2 regions of the Paraburkholderia sp. RL18-085-BIA-A genome follow, and region 2 is predicted to be linked to the other one. Evidence: riboswitches for the same ligand, from Rfam matches in the RefSeq annotation. Region 2 holds a riboswitch; the other holds the start of a gene.

Region 1 (4,893 bases), on a different contig from region 2:
CTGACGGTGCCGAACGCACTCGAGATCTGCATCAGCACACCGAACGTGAACGCGCCGGCAAAGTATCGCGGCGCGGCGACCACCAGCGGAAAGATGATCGCGATCTGGCCGTAGAAGCTCAGCACGAAGGTGAGCCGCTTGGTGTACTTCATGACCTGCCACCAGTTGTCGCGGATGCGGCCGAACAGCGAGTGGGCGTTCGTCTTCTCGGTGTCCATGCCGTTGTAGAACGCGATCTGCTCGGCGTTCTCACGCAGACGGATCAGACCGAAACGGAAATCCGCCTCGACTTTCTGCGCCTGATAGTTGATCGAAACGAGCGGATGGCCGACCTTCTGGATCACGAGCGATCCGACCACGGCGTACAGCGCCGCGGCCCACACCATGTAGCCGGGAATCTGCAGCGGCATGCCGCCGAGCGAGATGGACAGCGCGCCGGCCAGCGACCACAGGATGGTGATGAACGACACCAGCGTGACGACCGTCGACAGCAGGTCCAGCGTCAGCGACAGTGTGGTGGTAGCGAACGATTGCAGGTCGTCGCTGATCCGCTGGTCGGGGTTATCGGCGAGGCGGTCGCGTTCGATGCGGTAGAAGGCGCTGTCGTGCAGCCACTCGTTCAGATAGCGCGTGGTCAGCCACTGGCGCCAGCGGAAGCCGAGCATCTGGCGTAAATACCGCCCATACACCGCGAGGATGATGAAGCCGAACGCAAGCCCCGAGAACACCATCAGCAGGTGCGGGAAATCGCGCACGTTCTTGGTTTGCAGCGCGTTGTAGAAGTCGGCGCTCCAGCGGTTCAGCCGCACGTTGATCCACACGACGAGCAGGTTCATCACGATGATCGCGATGAGCAGACCCCACGCCGTCTTGCGTTCTTCGGAGACCCAATAAGGTTTGATGAGGCTCCAGGCGGAGACTTTTTCGTCGGCCGGCAGCGCGGGGCTGGCAGAGGTGTTTGGTGTCATGAGCGTCCTGATGAAGTGCTGGCCCGAAGTGCTGATCCGAAGCGTTGGCCCATCTCGGGCCGCCCATGCGGGCCGGCCCATGTCGGGCTGTCCCGCCGAGAACTGGCCCATCCTCGGGCCGCCCTGCGACGGGGGTGCGGTACTTGCCGGACGTCGTATTCGGCGAATGTGCGTCCGGGCGAGCGCCCGATTCTGGCGTGAGGCCCTTAAGCGAAAATTAATTTTCGCCGCCGGCCCCCGCGTCGATGCCGCTCCTCGCGAGTGCGGCCTTGCGAGCCGTCCACGTCACGCTTGTTGCGGCATCCGGTGTTGGCATTGTGCCAGAGCGCCGAGTCGACTCGCATCGGTGCGCAGAAACAAGGTGCCGGATCAAACTCCGGCCCGGCGGGGAAGTGCCTGGTTTGCGGGCGCCGCGCCTTTTATGGTCTAATGACCTGCGACGAAACAGGGGTGCTTCGCCCACAGGCGGCATGATTTTCACGCCGCGGCGGCGAGGCTGAGAGAGACCCTTTGCACCCGATCCGGGTAATACCGGCGCGGGAAGTTTCCGGAAGCAGTCAGTCTTCCATTCCCCGCCGGGCGGCGTCCGTACATCGGTACGTGCGTATTGTCCGGCCGGCTTTACCCGCCGGTTTCGTCCTGGGTACGTGCCTTTTTTTGGCCGTACGGAAAGGACTCGATGACCGCCTATTCTTCAGATATGTGTTTTGCTCTTCGCCACGGCGCCGTCGGCGCGTCGTGCTTTAGCCTTGCTTGCCGCCCCGAATCGGAATGGGAGCGCGCGCGATGAACCGTCCCGCACAACCTGATTTCGCCGTCCTCGGTGGCGGACTCTGCGGCCGGCTGGTCGCGTGGCGGCTGGCGGGGCAAGGGCATCGCGTGGCGCTTTACGAGCGCGGCGACGCCGCCGGTTCGCAGGCCGCCGCGTGGGTGGCCGCGGCGATGCTGGCGCCGCTGGCCGAAGCCGCCAGCGCCGAGTTGCTGATTACACGGCTCGGCGCGAGTTCGCTCGATAGCTGGCCGCAAGTGCTGGCCGAGCTGCCCGAGCCGGTGTTCTTCCAACGCAATGGCACGCTGGTCGTCTGGCATCACGCCGACCGCACCGAAGCGCCGCTGTTCGAGCGCCGGGTGCGCTCGAACGCGCCGGCCGAATTGCTCGACGGCGGTTTCGTGACGCTGGCGGGCGCGCAGATCGGCGCAGCTGAGCCTGCGTTGGCAGGCCGCTTCAATCATGGCTGGCTGCTGCCGCGTGAGGGCCAGCTGGACAACCGCCAGGTGCTGGCCGCGCTCGCCGCGGGCCTTGCGCAGCGCGGCGTCGAAACCCACTGGAACACGCCTGTCGACGATCACGCGCTGCCGTCCGCGCGCGTCACGATCGACTGCCGGGGCCTCGGCGCGAAACCCGTGCTGCCCACGCTGCGCGGCATTCGCGGCGAAGTCGCGCGCGTGCATGCGCCCGGTATCAACCTGACGCGCCCGGTGCGGCTGCTGCATCCGCGCTATCCGCTCTATATCGCGCCGAAGCAGAACGACCTCTACGTGATCGGCGCAACCGAAGTCGAAGGCGAGGACATGTCACCGGTCAGCGTGCGCTCGGCGCTCGAACTGCTGAGCGCGGCGTTTTCCGTGCATCCCGGCTTCGGCGAGGCGCGCATCCTCGAACTGAATTCGCAGTGCCGCCCAACCTTGCCGGACCACCGTCCGGCGCTCATGTGGGACGGCGCGCAGACGCTGCGCGTGAACGGCTTGTATCGACACGGCTACATGATCGTGCCCGAGGTCGCCGACGAAGCCGTGCGCTTCGCGTCGGCGCTGCTCGACGGCCGCATCGCCGATGCCGACGCGTTCGCCGACTGGCGCCACGACGCGCGCTGGAGCGAGCTTTTCCAACTGGATTGCACGCGGGAGCCGGCATGAGCGTTGCGCGCCATGCCACTTTCGCCGTCGATTGAACCGTATTCGAACGCCATGGACATTCATATCAATCAGAAGCCGTTGTCGCTGCCCGAAGGCGCGACCGTCGCCGATGCGCTCGCCGCGTACGGCGCGCGGCCGCCGTTCGCGGTCGCGCTGAACGGCGATTTCGTCGCGCGCACCCAGCATGCCGCGCGCGCGCTGCAGCCGGGCGACCGGCTCGATGTCGTGCAACCCGTGGCCGGCGGCTAAGCGCCGCCCCGCCACGCATTGCCGGAGACCAGATGATGCAAATGACTTCCCCCCAGACCGCCGACGCGCTCACGCTGTACGGCCAGACCTTCGCGAGCCGCGTGCTGCTCGGCACCTCGCGCTATCCATCCCTGCAGTCGCTGTCGGACTCGATCGACGCGGCGCGGCCCGGCATGGTGACGGTGGCACTGCGCCGGCAGATGAACGAAGGCGGCGCCGAAGCCGGCTTCTTCGATCTGCTCAAGCGCCATGGCGTGCCGCTGCTGCCGAACACGGCGGGTTGCCTGACCGTCGGCGAGGCGGTGAACACCGCGCACATGGCACGCGAGATCTTCGAAACCGACTGGATCAAGCTGGAACTGATCGGCGACGACTACACGCTGCAGCCCGATCCGGTCGGGCTGATCGAAGCGGCCGCGCGGCTCGTCCAGGACGGCTTCAAGGTGCTGCCGTATTGCACCGAGGATCTGGTGATCGGCCGCCGTCTGCTGGACGCGGGCTGTGAAGCGCTGATGCCGTGGGGCGCGCCGATCGGCACGGGCAAGGGCGTGATCAATCCGTACGGGCTGCGCGTGCTGCGCGAGCGGCTGCCGGACGTGCCCTTGATCGTCGACGCCGGGCTCGGCGTGCCGTCGCATGCGGCGCAGGTCATGGAGTGGGGCTTCGACGGCGTGTTGCTGAACACCGCGGTGTCGCAGGCGACGCACCCCGACGCGATGGCGCGCGCCTTCGCGCTGGGCGTCGAGGCGGGGCGCGAGGCCTATCTGGCGGGGCCGATGGCCGAGCGCGAAAGCGCGCACGCGAGCACGCCGGTGGTCGGCATGCCGTTCTGGCATCAAGACGGGAGCGCCGCATGACGCAAACACTGGCATTGAAGGATCGCGACCTGTTCTGGCCGCCCGCCGACGAACTCACCGAAGCCACCGAGCGGATCCGCGCGCGCCTCGGCGACTGGCCCCCGACGCATGCGCCGTGGCGCCTCTGCCTGACCGCGCCGGACGAGCCCAACGGCGGCGACCTGATCGTGATCGCGGAGGCGCAGCAGCATGGCGAGCAGGTCGCCCGCTGGCTGGTGCGGGGCGCTGGCGTGATCGAGGCGGCGGAGAACAAGGCCACGTTGCATCTGGGCGGCGAGAAGTACCGACTCGAAGGCCATCTGGCGGAAGACTGGATCGCCGCGCTGGCCGCTTTCCTCGACTGCGGGTTCGATCCGCATGACGCGCTGGTGCTGGCGCTCGCGTGGCGCGACGGCGACGAAACCCGCGCCGACGACGCCTTTCCGGCCGATCTCGCCCGTTTTCCGCATCTCGCCGGTTTGCCGGCCGCGCCGGCGCAGGCGTTCGCGCGCTGCCCGGAGCGGCTTGGCCTGTATCCGGTGCTGCCGACCGCGGAATGGGTCGAACGGGTAGTGGGCTTCGGCGTGAAGACGGTGCAACTGCGCCGCAAATCGGCTGAACCCGCCGACGAACTGAAGCGCGAAATCGCCCGCTGCGTGGCCGCCGGCCGCGCGCACGAGGCCCAGGTGTTCATCAACGACCACTGGCAGGCCGCCCTCGAAGCGGGCGCGTACGGCGTGCACCTCGGCCAGGAAGACGTGCATACCGCCGACCTGTCCGCGCTGGCCGCAGCCGGCGTCCGGCTCGGCCTGTCAACGCACGGTTTCTACGAGATTCTGAAGGCGCTGCATTTCCGGCCGAGCTACATTGCATTGGGCGCAGTGTTCCCGACCACGACCAAGATCATGCCGACCGCGCCGCAG
Region 2 (4,893 bases):
CCATGTTCTCCTTGATCAACTGCATCGGCACGTGGCCCGGGCCTTCGATCATCGTCTGCACGTCGTGCTTCCAAGCGATCTGCGTGAGTTCGCCGAGCGTCTTCAGCTCGCCGAGCTGCGCTTCGTCGTTGGCGTCGTAGATCGAGCCGGGGCGCAGGCCGTCGCCGAGCGAGAAGGCCACGTCATACGCCTTCATGATTTCGCAGATGTCTTCGAAGTGCTCGTACAGGAAGCTTTCCTTGTGATGCGCGAGACACCACTTCGCCATGATCGAGCCGCCGCGCGACACGATGCCGGTCATGCGCTTGGCCGTGAGCGGCACGTATTGCAGACGCACCCCCGCGTGGATCGTGAAGTAGTCGACGCCCTGTTCAGCTTGTTCAATGAGGGTGTCGCGGAAGATTTCCCAGGTCAGGTCCTCGGCCTTTCCGTTGACCTTTTCGAGCGCCTGATAGATCGGCACCGTGCCGATCGGCACAGGGCTGTTGCGGATGATCCACTCGCGCGTTTCGTGAATGTGCCTGCCGGTCGACAGATCCATCACCGTGTCGCCGCCCCAGCGGATCGCCCACGTCATCTTGTCGACTTCCTCGCCGATGGAGGAGGTCACCGCCGAGTTGCCGATGTTCGCATTCACCTTCACGAGGAAGTTGCGGCCGATGATCATCGGTTCGCTTTCCGGGTGGTTGATGTTGTTCGGGATGATCGCGCGGCCGCGCGCCACTTCCTCGCGCACGAATTCCGGCGTGATCGCCGTGAGGCCGTTCGGACCGAACGCGCTCGCGCCGAACGCCTGGCCCGGATGCTGGCGGCCCATCATCGCGGCGAGCTTTTCGCCGTTCGGGCCGCTGGTCTTCAGGCTCTCAAGATATTCGGCGCGACGCTGGTTCTCGCGAATCGCGATGTACTCCATTTCCGGCGTGATGATGCCTTGCTTCGCGTAATGCATCTGCGACACGTTCTTGCCGACGATCGCACGGCGTGGCGTGCGGTGCAGGCCCTTGAAACGCAGGTCGGCGGTGGCGGTGTCGGCGGCGCGCTCGCGGCTGAAGTCGCTCGACAGACCCGTCAGCGCTTCGGTGTCGCCGCGCTCTTCGATCCACGCCTGGCGTAGCGCCGGCAGACCGGCGCGGATGTCGATCTTCGCGTCCGGGTCGGAGTAGGGGCCCGATGTATCGTAGACATAGACCGGCGGATTTTTTTCGCCGCCGAAACTGTCAGGCGTGTCGGCTTGCGAGATTTCGCGCATTGGTACGCGGATGTCGGGACGCGAGCCGCTTACGTAGACCTTGCGGGAATTCGGCAGCGGCGCGACAGCGGCTTCATCGACGTGGGCGTCGGCGGAAAGGAATTTCGGATTGGCGTTCATGCGTATCTCCTCTGTCGACCCGAGTTCGCGCTTTAGCGCGTTACTCTGGTCCCATGCAAAGTATGTTGACCAGAGCAGGCGCAAAACACCTGCTCGGGTCCCATGGCGTTGTGGGGCCGCTAAGCAGGAGACGAGACGGAAGTAGTCGGAAATCGCGAGAGGTGAGGCAGTGGAGCTGGAGTGCGAAATCCGTACGCTTCCCTGCGCTGGCATTATCCAGATCAGGTTCAAAGGGTATTTCTCACCCGCGCGGCACGGACCTCCAACCCCGTGCGACGCAGGACCCCCGCGTTAGCAGCGCACACGATACACCGACGGCCCGCTGCTTGGCAACCCGTCCGGACAAATCCGACGGCGCATTGGGGCGCGCTGCGTGATGTCCTATGCTGGTTGTGACGGCGTTGTCAGGCGCGCGGTTGCATACGCAGTTGCACAATGCCGCGCGCAGGTTGCGGTGCGCCGGAGCGCGTCGCTCATCGCGAGAAATCGTCGGCGGCTTCGGGCTGATACAGGATTCTGTCGACCTTCAGCACCTTCTGCGTGCCGCTTGGCGGCGTAAAGCGGATGCGCTCGCCGCGCTTCGCGCCGAGCAAGGCGAGGCCGGCAGGCGAGAACACGTTCAGACGGCCTTGCGCGAAGTCGGCATTGGGCGGATAGACCACGGTCCAGGTCATCTGCTCGCCGCTGGCTTCGTCGATCAGCGTGGCTTGCGAATTCATCGTCACGACGCTCGCCGGAATCTCGCGCGAATCGACGATCACGGCGCGCTCGAGGACGTCGTCGAGCATGTCCTGCAGCTTCGCGTCGGCGCCGGGCGCGGCTGCGTGCTTTTCCAGACGGGCGACGTCGAGTTCGGTCAGGTAACAGGTTTTCGTCTTTTTCACGACGGGTACTCCAATTCGATCTGCATGGGAGGGAACTGCGCGCGGATGAGATCGGCCCGGAGCCCGACGACGCGGCCCAGGTCATGGAGCAGGCAGCGTCTAGATCGGGCGCCGGGCGGCGGGAAGCGGGAGCGTTCGTGACGGCTCGCCGGCAAGTTGCGCCGCGAATTCCGCGCGCGCGCAACCGGTTGCGCGACGCGGGCGCAAGCGGGTGAAGGCACGGGAAGTGGGGTAGCGCATCGAGTTGGCCGGCAGTGTCGGAAGAATGATGTTGTGAGGTGTAGTGCGCCGCTTGAAAGCTTGATGTTTAGCGGACGTAAGGATGATGTTAGCACGCGGTCGCGCGTGCCTTTTCGTGATGGACCGTTTCCACGGCGCAACTTGCAGCGACGTGTCGCACGTGACGCGCTCAAGCCTATCGCAAAACCCGTCGGTTGAGCGCCGGAAAAAAATCCGCAACGGGCTGTCATAACCCGCCGGGCGGCTCGACCAACGTGCAGATCCTCATCGGAGCACGTCATGCGAACCGCGCCTAGCCGCCGAAATCTTCAGCGTTTTCTTCGAGCCGTCGCGCTCGTCGTCGCATTGGGCGCCTGCTTTGCCAGCGGACTCGCAACCGCGGCCGGCGCCGTCTGCAGCGCGCGCAGCCCCGCTCATCGCGTGGCGCTGGTGGAGCTTTACAGCAGCGAAGGCTGCAATAGCTGTCCGCCCGCCGATGACTGGCTGAGTCAGTGGAAAAACAGCGGCGCGACGCAAGGCATCGTGCCGTTGGCGCTGCACGTGGACTACTGGAACAGCCTCGGCTGGACCGATCGCTTTTCACAGCATCGCTTCACCGAACGCCAGCAGACGCTGACCGATCTGGCCGGCGGCCACGTCCTCTACACGCCGGAAATTTTCGTCGCGGGCCGAGAACTGCGTGACTGGTCGCGACCCGACAGTTTCCAGAGCCGCATCGGCAAGCTCGTCGCCGAACCGGCGCAGGCGCACATCGCGCTGCAACTGACGCCGCAGGCGAAGGGCGCGTTCGACGTCGATGCGCAATTCGCGAGCAACGCCGCGCAGGCCGCGGGCTCGTTGAATGGCTATCTCGCGGTTTATGAGAACTCGCTGACTTCGCACGTCGGCGCCGGCGAAAACAGCGGCGTCACGCTGCATCACGAGCGGGTCGTGCGGCAATGGATCGGACCGGTGCCGCTCGTCGGCGGCAACGCGCAGATTCGCCGCGTTTTGCGTCTCGGCGAAGCCGATGCCGGTACCAAAGCCGATGCCAGCGCCGATGCACCAGCCGGCCACTTCGGCGTGGTGGCCTTCGTCGAAAACGACGCGACCGGCGACGTGCTGCAAGTGGCCGAACTGGCCGCGTGCGAGTGAGTGAAAACGTCGCGCAAACCTGGCGCGCTCATCCCTGAGGAGACTCCCAGATGGCAACCCCTCATGCTCTTCACGACAGCGCGCCGCCGGCCGCGCCGAACCTCCGCCTCATTCATCCGCTGTGGTTGCGCATCACACATTGGCTCAACGCGCTCGCGGCCATCGTGATGATGCTGTCGGGCTGGCGCATCTACGACGCGTCGCCGATCTTCCCGGCGTTCCGCTTTGCGCCGGCCATCACGCTCGGCGGCTGGCTCGGCGGCGCGCTGCAATGGCACTTCGCGGCGATGTGGCTGCTGGTCTTCAACGGCCTGCTGTACCTCGCGCTGAATCTGGCGAGCGGGCGCTTCGTGCGCAAGTTCCTGCCGCTGTCGCCGCGCGCCGTGCTGCGCGACTTCATTGCCGCATTGACCGGCAAGCTCTCGCACGCCGATCTGCGCGAGTACAACGCGGTGCAGAAATTCGCCTACCTGTTCGCGATCTTCGATCTGATCGTGCTGGTGCTCTCGGGGCTCGCGATCTGGAAGTCGGTGCAATTTCCGCTGCTGCGCGAACTGATGGGCGGCTACGACAACGCGCGCGTCGTCCACTTTGCCGCGATGTCGCTGCTGGCTGCTTTTCTTGCGGTGCATCTGGCGATGGTGGCGCTCGTGCCGCGCTCGCTGCTGGCGATGCTGCGCGGACGCTGAACCCCGCCCGCGCGAACGTTATGGATAACGAATCATGAACAAGCCCATTGGAAAACCCGCGCAGCCTGGCACGCCCAGGCTCGACCGCGAATCGATCCTGATCGACGCCCGGCGCGAACTCGCGATGCCGTCGCGGCGGCTGTTCGGCAAGCGGCTCTTGACGCTCGGCGGCCTGTCGATGCTGACGGGCTGCTCGCTGACCGATGACGAATCGGTGAACCGCTTTCTGACCGCCGTGTCGCGTCTGAACGACCGCGCGCAAGCCGCGCTGTTCGATCCGAAGCAGCTCGCGCCGACCTACACTGAAGCGCAGCTTACCCGTCCGTTTCCATTCAATGCGTACTACGGCATTGACGACGTGCCGCAGGTGGACGGTTCGGACTACCAGCTGAAAGTGAGCGGCCTCGTCACCGGGCAGCGCAGCTGGACCCTGCCGCAGTTGTACGCGCTGCCGCATGCCGAGCAGATCACGCGGCACATCTGCGTGGAAGGCTGGAGCGCGATCGGCCGCTGGGGCGGCACGCCGTTCGGCGATTTTCTGCGGCGCGTCGGCGCGGACACCAGCGCGAAGTACGTC

The links. A riboswitch is a leader RNA that binds a small molecule or an ion and turns the genes downstream of it on or off. The one in region 2 is predicted to bind thiamine pyrophosphate.
Region 1: it holds a riboswitch for thiamine pyrophosphate, as region 2 does, so the genes downstream of both, P0D89_RS15620 (FAD-dependent oxidoreductase) here and thiC (phosphomethylpyrimidine synthase ThiC) in region 2, are expected to answer to the same signal.

Annotation. Positions count from the first base shown of each region.
Region 1 is NZ_JARESU010000019.1:33,827-38,719, forward strand. It holds gene P0D89_RS15615 (ABC transporter ATP-binding protein/permease) at 1-968, opposite strand, end outside; TPP riboswitch at 1,405-1,528, shown strand; gene P0D89_RS15620 (FAD-dependent oxidoreductase) at 1,755-2,885, shown strand; gene thiS (sulfur carrier protein ThiS) at 2,937-3,134, shown strand; gene P0D89_RS15630 (thiazole synthase) at 3,176-3,991, shown strand; gene thiE (thiamine phosphate synthase) at 3,988-4,893, shown strand, end outside.
Region 2 is NZ_JARESU010000001.1:315,372-320,264, reverse strand. It holds gene thiC (phosphomethylpyrimidine synthase ThiC) at 1-1,369, opposite strand, end outside; TPP riboswitch at 1,550-1,667, opposite strand; gene P0D89_RS01405 (GreA/GreB family elongation factor) at 1,843-2,253, opposite strand; gene P0D89_RS01400 (DUF1223 domain-containing protein) at 2,773-3,627, shown strand; gene P0D89_RS01395 (cytochrome b/b6 domain-containing protein) at 3,678-4,316, shown strand; gene P0D89_RS01390 (molybdopterin-dependent oxidoreductase) at 4,351-4,893, shown strand, end outside.